DNA from 2 places in the Neobacillus sp. Soil_C_43 genome. Region 1 is predicted to be linked to the other one. Evidence: riboswitches for the same ligand, from Rfam matches in the RefSeq annotation. Region 1 holds a riboswitch; the other holds the start of a gene.

Evidence for each region. Region 1 has a riboswitch for thiamine pyrophosphate ahead of thiT (energy-coupled thiamine transporter ThiT). Riboswitches for the same ligand answer to the same signal wherever they lie in the genome.
Region 2: it holds a riboswitch for thiamine pyrophosphate, as region 1 does, so the genes downstream of both, thiM (hydroxyethylthiazole kinase) here and thiT (energy-coupled thiamine transporter ThiT) in region 1, are expected to answer to the same signal.

Annotation. Positions count from the first base shown of each region.
Region 1 is NZ_JBDGJV010000005.1:139,408-146,729, reverse strand. Features, by position in the region: gene AC3A54_RS09500 (hypothetical protein) at 1-149, shown strand, start outside; gene AC3A54_RS09495 (GNAT family N-acetyltransferase) at 146-700, opposite strand; gene AC3A54_RS09490 (histidine kinase N-terminal domain-containing protein) at 834-1,958, opposite strand; TPP riboswitch at 2,383-2,490, shown strand; gene thiT (energy-coupled thiamine transporter ThiT) at 2,578-3,156, shown strand; gene AC3A54_RS09480 (FeoA family protein) at 3,320-3,544, shown strand; gene feoB (ferrous iron transport protein B) at 3,544-5,547, shown strand; gene AC3A54_RS09470 (FeoB-associated Cys-rich membrane protein) at 5,569-5,727, shown strand; gene AC3A54_RS09465 (helix-turn-helix transcriptional regulator) at 5,843-6,295, shown strand; gene AC3A54_RS09460 (transglycosylase domain-containing protein) at 6,503-7,322, shown strand, end outside.
Region 2 is NZ_JBDGJV010000002.1:22,283-29,604, reverse strand. Features, by position in the region: gene AC3A54_RS04775 (ABC transporter substrate-binding protein) at 1-110, opposite strand, end outside; gene AC3A54_RS04770 (ABC transporter permease) at 125-895, opposite strand; gene AC3A54_RS04765 (ABC transporter ATP-binding protein) at 885-1,622, opposite strand; gene tenA (thiaminase II) at 1,630-2,301, opposite strand; gene AC3A54_RS04755 (acetylornithine deacetylase) at 2,288-3,586, opposite strand; gene thiW (energy coupling factor transporter S component ThiW) at 3,600-4,106, opposite strand; gene thiE (thiamine phosphate synthase) at 4,114-4,767, opposite strand; gene thiD (bifunctional hydroxymethylpyrimidine kinase/phosphomethylpyrimidine kinase) at 4,764-5,582, opposite strand; gene thiM (hydroxyethylthiazole kinase) at 5,598-6,410, opposite strand; TPP riboswitch at 6,489-6,598, opposite strand; gene AC3A54_RS04730 (glutaredoxin family protein) at 6,649-6,897, opposite strand.

The sequences.
Region 1 (7,322 bases):
CTCTTGAATGGTTCGCCCATGAACTTGGTGTGTATCATTATAGAGAAGGGTACATGATTTTTTATTCATTTCCGTTCTATCCGATTGTCCAAATAATGTTAATTTGTCTTTTTTTTAAGGTAAATCAATCCATAAAAAAAATAGCTTAGCTCGAGACCAAACCATTCCAGTCGCGAGCAAGTATGCCATAGCAAATGAGGTCATGATATTTACCGTATAATTGTTCACCGTCTCTTATTGTGCCTTCCTTTACAAAACCAAGCCTTTCAGGAATGGCACGACTTTTTTTGTTATTTACACCGCAGCGTATTTCTACCCGATTTAAACCCAAATCGAAGAAAGCATAATTAAGTAAGGCTTGAACGGAGCGTGTCATGACGCCATGTCCTACTGCGGATTGGGAAAGATAGTAGCCAATACTAACCGTTCTATTATGCCAATCTATTTGGTGTAAGCCAATGGAACCGACGAGTTCACCTTTAAACAGAATTCCAACGTTGAATCCTTGGTTTTCAGCAAATTGGTTGAGCCAGATGGGGATAATGGATTCAAATTGATAGGGGGAATTCATGGTGTCCACCCAAGGCAGCCATTCTCGTAAATGGTCTCGATTCTTTTCAACCAGTTGATAAAGTTTTAGAGCGTGGTGGTGTTGAAACAACTGAAGTTCAATTTCATTATCAACTTTTAATGTAAACATGCGCCTAGTCTCCCCAAATTTTTAGTACATCATATGCAAAATGGTTATATTGCGGAAGATGTATATAAGGAAGAAATAAAAAAATCCCTGCTTTTTGAAAGTGGGATTTGAAAGAATGTATGATTGTTCCTTTCTAAGGAAGCACAGGTAAGCAGATAGAAAAAGTCGTTTTATCAAGAGAGGAATCGCATGTTAATTCTCCCTTATGTTTCTCAATAATTTCTTTACAAACAAATAATCCAAGACCAGTACCTAGCTTTTTAGTTGTAAAAAAGGGTTCAAAAATGGTTTTTCTTAATTCCGCCGGAATGGCAGGTCCATTATTAGATATACTGATTTTAATCAACTCTTCATTTTCCACCCAGGTACTTATTTCAATTGTAGGTAAGTCCACTTCGTGATGATTTAGAACATCAATTGCATTAAAAATAATATTAATAAAGACTTGTCTAATTTCATCAGCATATCCATTCAAAGTGAAATCTTTGCTCAAATCTCTTTTAATTTTCACTTTTCCATCCAATATACTAGGATAAAGGAAATTTAACACCTCATCGATAAGTTGATTCAATTTGAAATCAATTTTTTCTTTCCCAATAAGTTCCTTCTTTGAAAGCAGAAGAAACTGGGATATTCGAAAATTAAGTTGGTCTAACTCCCCTGAAATGATATCTAAATATCTCATGTTTGGATAATCTGCCTTAAGTAATTGGATGAATCCTTGAACAGAAGTGAGTGGATTCCTAAATTCATGAATAAAGCTTGATGTCATTTGACCGAGAAGGGTTAATCGGTCCTGGTGAGTTGAATCAATGAACATCGTCTTTTCTTCAATAATCTTGTTTTTAGCTTCTGAATAATGGGAAACTGCATAGTATAAAAATTTATCAAAACAAAAATTGATTTTATTTATGGATTCCTGCAAATCTGACCAGGAAATTCCTGTTTTACTCAAATAACTATATAGAATGGTCCGACCGAGATTAACATTGTAGACAAAATCACCAATATTGATATTAGCCAGTACCCTTTCTTCTGAAACTTCTATGGCAATCTTTTTTACGATTTCTATAAGTTCCTCTTTAGATACCTTATGCATAGAAAGGATTACATTAAGTAGGGCTTCCCCATTTTCCCTGATTTTCAACTTGAAGGGGTCCCCATGATTAATCACAATGGAATCTTCCCACTCTTGAACTAGTTTTTCTTTATTTTTTTGAAAAAAAGCAACTAAATCCGTTTGTTCTCCCGTAAACATTGTTGTGTCCCCCTATGGTTTTAACAAAACTGATTACCATGTAAATTCGAGGGTAAAGGCAAAAATCCTCTAAGAAATAAATAAAAAAAATATTTCCCAATAATTTCTATAAATAAAACGAAGTTGGATTTTCGTATTTTATCTTTTAGCTGTGTTAAAGAACAGTGTTGATTTTTACACCCTGTTGATTGGAGCGGAAGGCACGAAGACTCCTGTGGGAGTATGGTTCAGGGGAGACCCCCCAGGCGCAAGCGCCGAGGAGGCTCGCCGAAACACCCACGAACCGCTCGTGCCTGGAGTGGAAATCAACAGGCAAGGCAAACAGAGCCTATCTTTTAATTATTGTTTCTATAAGGCCCAGCATGTAGATATTCCTTGTAAAAACAAAGAAACAGTAGTATATTTTTAAGGGAAAACAATAGAATATTTCCACAGGGGGAGCTGCTTTTATGCGGCTGAGAGTGAACGGTAGAGTTCTGACCCTATGAACCTGTTAGTTAACGCTAGCGTAGGGATGTGGTTTGCCGATAGCAAAGCAATGCAGACATTCCTAATTGTCGTGCATTGCTTTTTTTTGTGGATTGTTTTATTGCTTTACAATTCAGAGGGGGAAAGAGAAATGAACAAGAACAGGAGTAACACGCTTTTTATTACAGAAGTAGCGGTGTTTACCGCACTTGCTTATTTATTAGATTATGTTGGGAATATCCTTTCATTTAAAATTTGGCCACAAGGGGGATCTATTTCGATTGCCATGGTCCCGGTGTTTCTTATGGCTTATCGCTGGGGGGTTAAAGGTGGCGTCCTTACAGGATTCTTACTAGGCCTGTTACAATTTATTCTTGGATATTCACAAATATATACCCTGATTCAAGGAATTATTGATTACTTTATTGCCTTTACTGTTGTGGGCTTCGCCGGTATTTTTGCAGCACAAATAAAGAATGCACTTAATGATCAGAACAAAGGAAAATGGATGACCTACGTAGTACTTGGAGCCTTCTTAGGAAGTGTTCTTCGTTACCTTTGCCATGTTGTATCAGGAATTGTATTTTTTGGAGAGTATGCTCCAAAAGGGCAGCCAGTAGCTGTTTACTCCCTGCTATATAATGGTACCTATATGCTCCCAAGTTTTATTATCAGTGCCATTATCATTATTCTAGTTATCAGTGCATTACCAAAAAGACTGTTCAAATAAACCAGGTTAGTAAAAAAAAGGAAAAGCGAGACGCTTTACCTTTTTTTTATGAAATTTTTTCGAAACTTTGTCAAATTTAATATGCTTATTACCTAAAAAAAGTGTTAAAATGGCAATATAGAAAGATAATCATTCTCAATTAACCTAGATAAGGGTGATATACATGTTTGGTTCATTAAAAGCGGGAGATAAAGGGAAAATATTAGATCTTTCTCATGTTGGTCACCTAGTTCAAAGACGATTGCTTGATTTAGGAATCACAGAAGGCTCAGAAGTATGTGTAAAATGCGTCATGCCGTTTGGTGGCCCAATTATGATAGAGTCCTGCGGACAATGCGTTGGAATCCGCCGCAAGGAAGCCGTTCAGATTGAGGTGGAAAGAATCTAATGGAAATTGCTCTTATAGGAAACCCAAATACAGGAAAGACATCATTGTTTAATAACTTAACAGGTTCCTATGAATATGTTGGGAACTGGAGCGGTGTAACAGTTGAAAAAAAGGTTGGAGTATTTAAGAAAAACCTTGGACATTTAATCGATTTACCTGGAGTATACACTCTTAATCCATTATCAAAAGATGAAGGTGTTGTCACTTCCTTCTTTTTAAATGAATCAGTGGATCGTTTATTGAATATTTTAGATGCCTCACAATTGGAGCGGAATCTCCATTTAACACTCCAATTGCTTGAGTTTGAAAAGCCAGCACTTATCGGATTAAATATGATAGATGTTGCTAATAAGCGAGGCATTCAAATTGATTATATGAAACTTTCAGAGATTCTCGGTGTTTCAGTAGTGCCTGTTGTGGCAAGAAGTGGGAAAGGGTGCGATAAGCTTGTAGATGTGATTGGAGCGAAATCCATCCAACCAACTAAAAAGAATCTCACTTATTATGGTAAAGAGCTCGAGGAAGCAATTACTGCATTTTCAGGGGAATTAACTGGAAAAACAAATCACTCTCTACGTTTTTTAGCGGTCCAATACTTTGAAGGCAATGAATATGTAAAAAACTATGTTAATGGCCTAACCAACCCACAAAAGCTTAAAGCTATTATGGAGAAACTAGAATCGGAGTTACAAAAACAGACCGACTTTAAATCATTAACAAACTTTATTTATCTAAAAAGAAAAGAAGTTATTGAAAAAATCATTGCTGAAGTGGCTAGAAAAAGTGATACAGTTATCCCTTTGTCTGAAAAGATAGATTCTATCGTTACAAATCGATACCTTGGTATGCCGATCTTTTTACTGTTAATGTATTTTATGTTTATGTTAACGTTTGATTGGTTGGGAACTCCTTTATCAGACGTTTTAGATGCTTTCTTAACCGGACCTGTAACGGCTGGCTTTGAGAAAGTGTTAGGAGCCATTCATGCATCAGCATTTATCCATGCATTAATTATTGAAGGTTTGGTAGCAGGTGTCGGTGGCGTACTTGTGTTTGTTCCACAAATTTTTATTCTCTTCTTCTTTATTTCGTTACTTGAGGACTCTGGGTACATGGCTCGTGTTGCACTAGTAATGGACCGAATTATGGAATCGGTTGGACTAAACGGAAAAGCATTTATTCCGATGATGATTGGTTTTGGTTGTAATGTACCTGGAATCATGGCAGCACGAACAATTGAAACCCCACGTGAGCGTTTGTTAACGATTCTGCTCACCCCGTTAATGTCATGTTCCGCACGATTACCTGTATATGCCCTATTTGTCGGAGCATTTTTTGCCGCTCATAAAGCATTTGTTGTGTTAAGTCTTTATGTTCTAGGGATTGTTGTTGCTTTAGTATTGGCCAAAGTATTCTCTACTACTTTACTAAAATCTGAAACTTCCTTGTTTGTTATTGAACTGCCGCCATATAGGTTGCCACAGTTTCAATCTCTTTGGAGAAGCACATGGGATAAAGGGAAAGGGTTTGTAAGAAAGGCTGGAACATTTATTTTTGCAGGTTCTGTTTTTATTTGGTTGTTATCCTATGCGGGTCCCAAAGGTCTAAATGTAGATATGGATCATAGTTTCTTAGCAGCAATTGGAAACATAATTGCTCCAATCTTTGATCCAATTGGCTTTGGAACATGGCAGGCTTCGGCATCGTTAATTACTGGATTTCTAGCAAAAGAAGCAATTATCTCAACGATGAATATTATTTATTTTGTTCCGAATGATGATGGTTTACAAGCATTGCTGGCTAATTATTACACACCGCTTGCTGCTTATAGTTTCATGGTATTCATTTTGTTATATATTCCATGCTTAGCAACTGTAGCAACAATATATAAAGAAACTAATTCAAAAAAATGGACAGCTTTTTCTATGATTTATGCCTTTGTGATTGCCTATGTATTGTCATTAATCATTTACCAAGGTGGTATGATGTTGGGAATTGGTTAATTCTAAAAAGAGGTGAAAGCTATGATTGCCAATATTATTATTGGGGCAGCGATTTTTGGATATGCAACATGGGCTTTAGTAAAGTTCATAAATAAATCTAAAAAAGGGAAATGTGCTGCATGTGAACTTAAAAATTCCTGTTCAAGTCAGTGCGGACTTCCGCCAAACATAAATAAATAACCTAGATATAAAACTGCTATCAGTTGAATGGATAGCAGTTTTTTTCATAATATTTGAACGAGAGAAGGAAGTTGTGTAAAATTACACTAGATGCTAGTGAAGGAAGGGCTTATATGTGACCAGGGATGAAATTATTATGCAGGTTTCTGAAAAGCTTCGTCTTATTCGGACGGAAGCAGGATATACTCAGGATAAAATGGCAGAAATTATTGGAGTCTCAAAAAAAACACTTGTACAAATTGAGAAGGGAAGAGTTCTTGCCAACTGGTCCACTGCTGTTTCTATTTGTGCTCTTTTTCGTGAAACAGAAACAGTTCAATTCTTATTTGGAAATGAGCCTCTGGAAGTATTGGAAACTGTCGCACGTGAAGGAATAGATTTTCGTAAAACGAAAACTCTTGGCGGCCGAATTTGGTGGAAAGTAGTAAATAAGAAGAATGGATTTATTCTTCAACAAAATATACTTAGTAAACATTTTCGAATACTAGATGAGCAAAACTATAGGATTTTTAGTAGCTTCGATGAAAAGCTTACAAAACAACGCTTTAAAGAAATTGCTAAAAACTAGGAATAAAATTTATTGAAAAGATGGGAACTACTCATCTTTTTTTATTTTTGGCTGTGTAGAAGAACATTGATAATTTTATAACCTGTTGATTGGAGCGGAAATCAACAGACACGTTAACATATACTTATTTTTTTTGAAACCGTCATAAAAAACTTTGAATCAACGAAAATTATACCTGTCATAATTTACAGAGAAGGAAGTCATCAAATGATATTCAAAGATATTTTTAAGAACTGGAAAAAGTGGCATTTGCTTCAATTCATAGTTTTATTTGTATTAATCATCATCCTAGGTTTTTTTGGAATCATTTCTTATTTTGCAAATAGTGCCGATATATCTAAATTGAAAAATGAACTGCCACAGCCCACAGTGTTTTATGATGTGAATGGGAAAGTGGCAAGTAAGGTTTCAGCTAATAAGAATGAAGGAGTTCCTATTAAGGAAGTTCCCGTGTCAATGAAAAATGCTGTTGTTGCCATCGAGGATCATCGATACTATCAACATAATGGTGTCGATTTGATAGGTACCTCGAGAGCTCTCTTCCGGGACCTTAAAGCAGGAGGAATGGTGGAAGGCGGTAGTACAATCACCCAACAATTAACAAAAAACACACTACTTACATCTGAAAAAACATTGAACCGAAAAATACAGGAAGTTTTCTTATCCCTTGCGGTTGAAAGAAAATATTCAAAACAAGAAATCCTCCAAATGTATTTAAATCAAATATATTTTGGAAATGGAGCATATGGAATTAAACAAGCAGCGAGTAAATATTTTGCTAAAGAGGTGAAAGATTTAACAGTTAGTGAATCTGCATTACTTGCAGGCTTAATTAAAGCTCCTTCTGCTTTAAATCCGTACGACCATATGAAAAGTGCAACGGAACGTCGTAATATCGTCTTATTACAAATGAAAAAGCAAGGATTTATTTCGAGCGGAGAATATGAAAAAGCTCTCCATGAAGAAGTAGTCTTGAATGATAAGGGTGGGGACCCGTTTCGTGGAAAATTCCCTTATTATGTTGATC
Region 2 (7,322 bases), on a different contig from region 1:
TTTTTATTCCCGCTTGCTCCCTTCGAATCAGAAGCCTTCTCGTTGCTTTTTCCACAAGCACTTAACATTAACAACAATAAACTAATCATGATTAAAAAACTTTTCTTCATTATATATACCTCTCTTAGTTGCGAAATTTATTTTTCAATAACTGCTTTTCTACAAAACCAATCAATAAAAACAGGACAATTCCTAGTAAGGATAAAAGAAATATGGCAGCAAACACGGCATCTGCCTTAAGATTTCCTGACATCCGTCTGCTGAAGTACCCAAGCCCTTCGCTTGCACCCAACCACTCACCAATCGTTGCTCCGACGACACAGTAAACAACCGACAATTTCAATCCTGATAAAAACGCAGGCAAAGCCATTGGCACCTGTACTTTTTGAAAAATAGTCCAGCGGTTTGCACCCATTGTTGAAAGTAATTCCCGGTACTCACTTCCACCTGATTTCAATCCATCATACGTACTAACAACGATTGGAAAAAAGGCTGTTAAGATCGTTACCGCAATCTTGCTCCAAATCGAATAGCCAAACCACATAATGAAAATGGGAGAAATTGCAATTAACGGCACTGTTTGCGAGATAACTAGAAAAGGATAAAGAATTTTCTCTAATGGACGTGAAAAATGCATCCCAACTCCTATTAGCACACCTCCAATAACCGAAATCATAAAACCGATTAAGACTTCCTTCAAGGTTGCCGGCAGATGTTCCCCCAACAAAAGCTCCCTGTTTTCGACCAATGATGCCCAAATAGCTGAAGGAGATGGCAATATAAATGCTGGAATGAATCCTTGTCTCACTACCCACTCCCAAAGACTGACTATAAGAATTACCACCAGTAAAAACAACCCGTAATCCCCAGACCACTTTTTTACTCTAGTTCTCATCTTGAATCAGCCACTCCAATTCTTTTCTCATCCGAATAAACTCTGATTCGTAAATCAGTTCTGCGTTTCTTGGTCTAGGAAGGTTCACCTTAACCTCCTGAACTCCTAGATCACCTTTCAATAAATAAATCCTATCACTTAATAAAATGGCTTCTTCAAGATCATGAGTGATGAACAACACCGTTTTTTGTAACTCCCCCCACAGCCCTAATAACCAACTATGCATTTTCCTTTTGGTCAGAGAATCAAGTGCACCAAACGGTTCATCTAATAATAAAAGATCCTTTCCAGTCATAAGCGTTCGAAGAAAAGCCACTCGCTGCCTCATTCCGCCAGAAAGTTCCCCTGGGTAGGCATTTTCATATGCAGCTAAACCAAAACGGTCAAGCCACTCCCGGACCTCCGGTAGTTTTCTTTGTTTACTTTCCTTTGCAATTTCTATGGGGAGCAAAACATTATCTACTACCGTCCTCCATGGTAAAAGCAAATCCTTTTGCGGCATATACCCTACACTACCTGCTCTTTTCCCAGATTGCTTACCTTTGATTAGGATCTCACCCTGTTCCGGTGCTAGTAAACCAGTAATCAACTTAAAAAGTGTGCTTTTTCCAGAACCACTTGCACCAATGACGGAAACAAATTCTCCTGAGTTAACATCTAGTGAAATCTGATCGAAAATCGTTCGTTCCTGATCGAATGAATAAGAGAGCTTGTTAATCGATATCATTGACAACTTAGACAGGCCACTCGCCCCCCTGGTAAACCATATCCCAGAACATATATTCAAAGCGGGAGGTTGTAAGAAAATGCTGCTCCAAGATGGCTAATTCCCATTCTGGTTTTCCTTCTGCTAATGAATCTAGTAAGTTAATAAGCCATACAGCTAACTCACCAAATTCCTTCGAAGAGTACATTTTCACCCAGTCACCATATAGATAGTGTCTGCTAGCACTTTGATATTCTTCCGCTAGCACCTTGCCGATTTCCCAGTAGCTCCACATACAAGGTAATAACGACGAAATTAATTCTTCGAGCGAACCATTTTGTGCTACATGTAGCATATATCGTGTATAAGCTAGGTTGATTGGACTTGGCACCGTTTCTTCTAACTGCTGATTCGTAATCCCGAATCGTGCGGCATATTCCCGGTGCAAATCCATTTCCCCATGTAAGGTCTCATGCAACAGTTTGGCAAAAGCAGCCATCGTTTCAATATCTCTTGATTTTACAGCAGCTAGAGCAAACAGCTTGGAATAATCTATTAAGAACACGTAATCCTGTTTCATGTAACGAATAAACGATTCAGTTGGAAGGTCCCCTTTTCCCATCCCGACAACAAATGGATGCTCGTGAGTTTTCTCCCAAATATCATGTACTTTATGAAAAAGTCTCTCAGAAAATTTCATGCTGACCCTCTTTCCTCGTGTTACACCATTCTGCGATAAACATGGCTAATACTTTTGCAAAGTCTAACAATTGACGAATTTCGACCTTCTCATTAACAGCGTGTGCATCTTCCAATTTACCTGGTCCAAATATGGCGGTTGGAATACCAGCCCGTCCGAGCCATCCAGCATCTGTAACGGTTGTAGACATCCCAATCGTTGGCGTGCTGTTCATCATTTTTTCATAGGCTGCCGTTAAAGTCTTGGTTCCCAATTGGTCCGCATCCAATTCTAATGAAGGAAAAATCTCGCCACGGTCCTCTATCATAGATTTTCCACCCCAAACGAACGTGGGAGGATTTTCTCTAAGCCAAGGATCGGCAGCAGCAACGGCACCGATCTGTTGTTCAATTTCCTTGATCACGTCTTCATGGTCTTCATTCGGATAAAAATGAACCGTGACCCATAATGCACATTGGTCAGCTACGAAAGCTGCATGCCTGCCCCCTTCAATGACTGCCGGATTAATCGTATTCGTGCCAGGCAGAAAGCCTTCATAGCTTTTCGTCACAGCCCAATGTCGCTCCAGTTCCTGAAGTCCCGCGATAATCTTCATCATTTTCTCAATGGCACTGGCCCCTTTTAGGCCCCCTCCAGCATGAATCATTTTTCTCCGCAATCCATCATGATAGGTTTCTTTGCTTTGAACCGTAATCCAACCAGTAATGACGCCGCCCTGTCCTTGAATATGTAAATCACTCGTATCTACCACTACTGCATAATCAGCGGTATACCCCCGCTCTATACATGCCTGTGTTCCAGCCTCTCCTACTTCTTCCCCAATGACGGATTGAAATTGGAGATCGCCCCCCAAAGTAACTCCCATTTCTTTTAAAAGTTTAATCGCAATAAGTGAAGCTGCCATTCCACCTTTCATATCAGCGACACCACGACCATAAATAAACGAATCTTTTATTCTAGCGCTAAATGGAGAAGAGTCCCACTCCTTGGCATCTCCCACCTCAGCAACGTCCACATGACCATTTATTATCAAGCTATTATATTGGTTTGAAGCCTCACCTGACAAAATGCCCACTACATTCGGATCTCCGGGATACACATCCCATTTATCCGTTTGAAATCCCAAATCTTCTAAATATCCTTTAATAAATTCCTGGACGTCATTGGTATTACGTGCAGGTGGGCTAATTGTAGGATATGCCACCAGGGTATTCAACAAATCAAGAAGTTCATCTTTTCTCGCTTCTACCTCAACTTCAATTCTTTCAGCTATTTCTTTACACATTCTCCGTACCACCTTACATTTTGGCTTGAGGTTCCTCGATCTTTACCACTTTTTTTCGTAAAAATACGGTTAAGATTACAAATCCAATCAATGCACCGGCAAATGAGCTAAAAATAAACAAAGGGATAAACCCAAATAAAGTCGCTTTTTGTCCAAGCAATAGGGTGGCAATTGGATAACACAGTATGGCACCAATGATTCCTGTCCCGATTACTTCACCGAAAAACGCTAGATAAATTTTTCTAGTTTTCATGAATAATAGAGACGCGAGTAAGGCTCCGACCATGCTGCCTGGGAAGGCAAATGGGGAACCTGTTCCCATAATGTTTCTTAATAATGAAACACAAAAGGCTTGTGCAACAGCATAATAAGGCCCTAAAAGAACCGCTGACAGCACATTCAAGAAATGTTGTATAGGAAATACCTTGGTAAATCCAATGGGAATATAAAAGAGATTACTGGATATGGTTCCAATTGCAATCATCATGGCGGTTAAAGTAAGCTTGTGTGTTTTCTTCATTCTCTTATCACTCCTGACCTGCTATAGCATCTAGATTTTTTCTTAAAGCTTTTGCTGCTCCTTGCGGTGATTCTGCATGACTGATAGCCGTAATCACGGAAACGCCATCTGCCCCTGCTTCTACTACTGAACGAGCATTTTCAATCGTGATTCCACCAATTCCAACAATGGGGATGGTGTATCCTTCACTGCGTAATGCCTCAATCAGTGTCGTGCCCCTTGATGGTTTGGCGTCTGCCTTCGTGGTGGTTGGAAAAACAGGTCCAATACCAAAATAATCTGCTCCATCCCGTAAGGCTGCCATGGCTTCCTCTTTTGTATGAACAGAAACACCCAAGATTTTGTCGCCAATTTTTCCCCTTACCGTTTTAACAGATTCATCCTCTTGCCCAATATGGACACCGTCTGCATTTAATTCAATCGCAAGATCAAGATCATCATTTACAATGAAAGGGATGTGATTCTCTTTACAGATGGTTTGGAGTTTTTTAGCGAGTGAATATTTTTCAACGCCAGTTAGAGCCCCTTCCCCTTTTTCACGAAACTGAAAAAAGGTTATGCCCCCAGCAATGGCTTCCTTCAATACCTCAACAGGGTCCTTCATGCAGTTATTGCTACCCATGATAAAATAAACACTCAATGCTTCTCGTAAATTTGTCATAAAGGGGTACCCTCTTTTCCGATCTTTCTTTTTCGATATGCCCAATGGTTAGTGGGGCCATGTCCTTGGCCGATCTTTAAATCTTCTTCAATAGCTGCCTGAATAAAATCCTTTGCTGTTAAAACGGCTTCATACACACTAGCTCCTTTTGCCAGCTCTGCAGTTAGTGCAGCAGAGAAGGTGCATCCTGTTCCATGCGTGTTTTTAGTATTGATTCGCTGGCTCGTGAACGTGTAAAATTCCTTGCCATCGAATAATACATCTACTGCATCCGTTTCATTCTCGTCATGTCCACCCTTGATGACGATATTTTTCACTCCAAGTGCATGTAATCTTCTCGCAGCTTCCTTTTTTTCCTCAACCGTTTGAATCGTCATTCCCGTTAAAACTTCCGCTTCTGGAATGTTCGGAGTAATGACCTTTGCTAGAGGCAGTAAATAGGTTTTCATCGCTGATATCGCTTCATTTAACAGTAAAGATGCTCCGCCTTTAGCGATCATCACCGGGTCAACCACGACATTTTCCCATTGAAAAATCTTCAATTGTTCGGATACTGCCTCAATGATTTCTGCATTAAACAGCATCCCTGTTTTTAGGGCATCTGATCCGATATCCTCCCCAATAGCTTGAATCTGTTTGACAACAGCCTCAACAGACATTGGATAAACACCGTGAACACCCAATGTATTCTGAGCAGTCACTGCTGTTAATGCAGACATACCAAATACCTCTAATTCCTGAAACGTCTTTAAATCTGCCTGAATTCCTGCTCCGCCACCGCTATCAGATCCTGCAATCGTTAGCGCTTTTTTCATAAAAATAACCCCCACTTACTCATTCATTTTTTTAATGGACGCGAGCTGCTTCATATCTTTTGATGATGTGAGTGATAATTGGTTTAAAAATTCGATTTGAAAGCTTCCCGGTCCTTGTTCAACTGTTTTTTCAGCCGCTTTCTCTGCCGCTATTCCATAGAAAGACAAAGCTGCTACGGAAGCCTTCAATAAGTCTTCTTCCACACCAGCAAACGCACCAATTACAGAGGTTAATAGACAGCCAGTGCCTGTCACCTTGGTCAATATTGGATGTCCATTTGCAATCACAAAGGTTGTTTCTCCATCTGTCACGATATCTTCTTTTCCGGTTATGACCACAACGGTGTTCAGTTTCTGTGCAGCAAAGATGGCAAGTTCAACAATGTTCCCATTTGCGTCACCGGCATCTACACCTTTAATTTCCCAGTTCTCCCCGACAACATTAGCTATTTCGGCTGCATTGCCTCTGATTACCGAAACATGCACCTGTTTCATAATTTTTTGTGCAGTCTCCGTACGGTAAGGAGTGGCCCCTGCACCTACTGGGTCAAATATAACCGGAACACTATTTTCATTGGCTGCTTTTCCTGCAATAACCATCGACTCCACTGTCTGCGCGTTTAGCGTTCCAATATTCAAAACTACGGAACTAGCAATCTTCGCCATATCGGCTACTTCTTCTGCTGCATATGCCATGACAGGTGATGCTCCTAGTGCAAGTAAACCATTTGCTGTAAAGTTCGTGACAACGACGTTTGTTATGTTATGTACTAACGGTCTACCCTCTCTTACTTTTTCCAATGTCTCAAACCATCTGTTTGTTTCCACAACAATCTCCCCTTTTTTAAAAATAAAAAAACCAGATCCATAAATTGGACCTGGTTAGTTAGATAGAGTAATAATACAACATTCACTCGACTACTTTCCTACGCTGGTATTACCCAGATCAGGTCCGAAGGGTTAAAAACGTTGCCGTTTTCTCTCAGCCCGCAATCTGGGCACCCCTAGTAGATTCACTTATGAAATTACATAAATCATAATCCTATTTTTAAAAATAGTAAAGGATTTATGCCTCTTTATTTTTCACTAAATCAATAAGTTCTTTTAGTTCGTTTGTAAATCCTTTGACTGCCCGGCCTTCAACAACCGTTATTGGAACGCCCAGATAGCCGTACTTCTCTACTTCCTTTTGATATTCGGCATGAGTAGAAATGTTTCTTGCTTCAAATGCAATTCCTTCTTGTGTTAGTACCTGCTTCACCATTGTACATTCAATACAATCGTTTGTTGTATAGACGATTACTTGCTTGCTCATTTAAATATTTCCCCCTATCTAAATTTACGACAATTTTCCTTTAAATTCTTTATATACTTTAAAATCCGCGAATTCCCCCCCACATTCCCATCCATTATATAACAATTTCCTGCAGTAGTTGTAAACATAGCGTTCGGAAATATTCCTCGGGAAAGCGCACGAACAGACAATTCTCGTGTTTTTATGTCGGAAAGTGGAAACTTAAAATGCCGTTAGACAGCCCTTTTTTCTATTATCATGATATTCGTTTATGCTCGTCCGTCTCTTTTACATAATATATATCTAGTAGGACCCCTTATTGCCGTCACTTGTGAGAATTAGGGGATTAATCATTATATATTTTAATAAAAGGCTATGTTAAAGAACAGTGTTGATTTTTACACTCTGTTGATTGGCGCGGAAGGCACGAAGACTCCTTTGGGAGT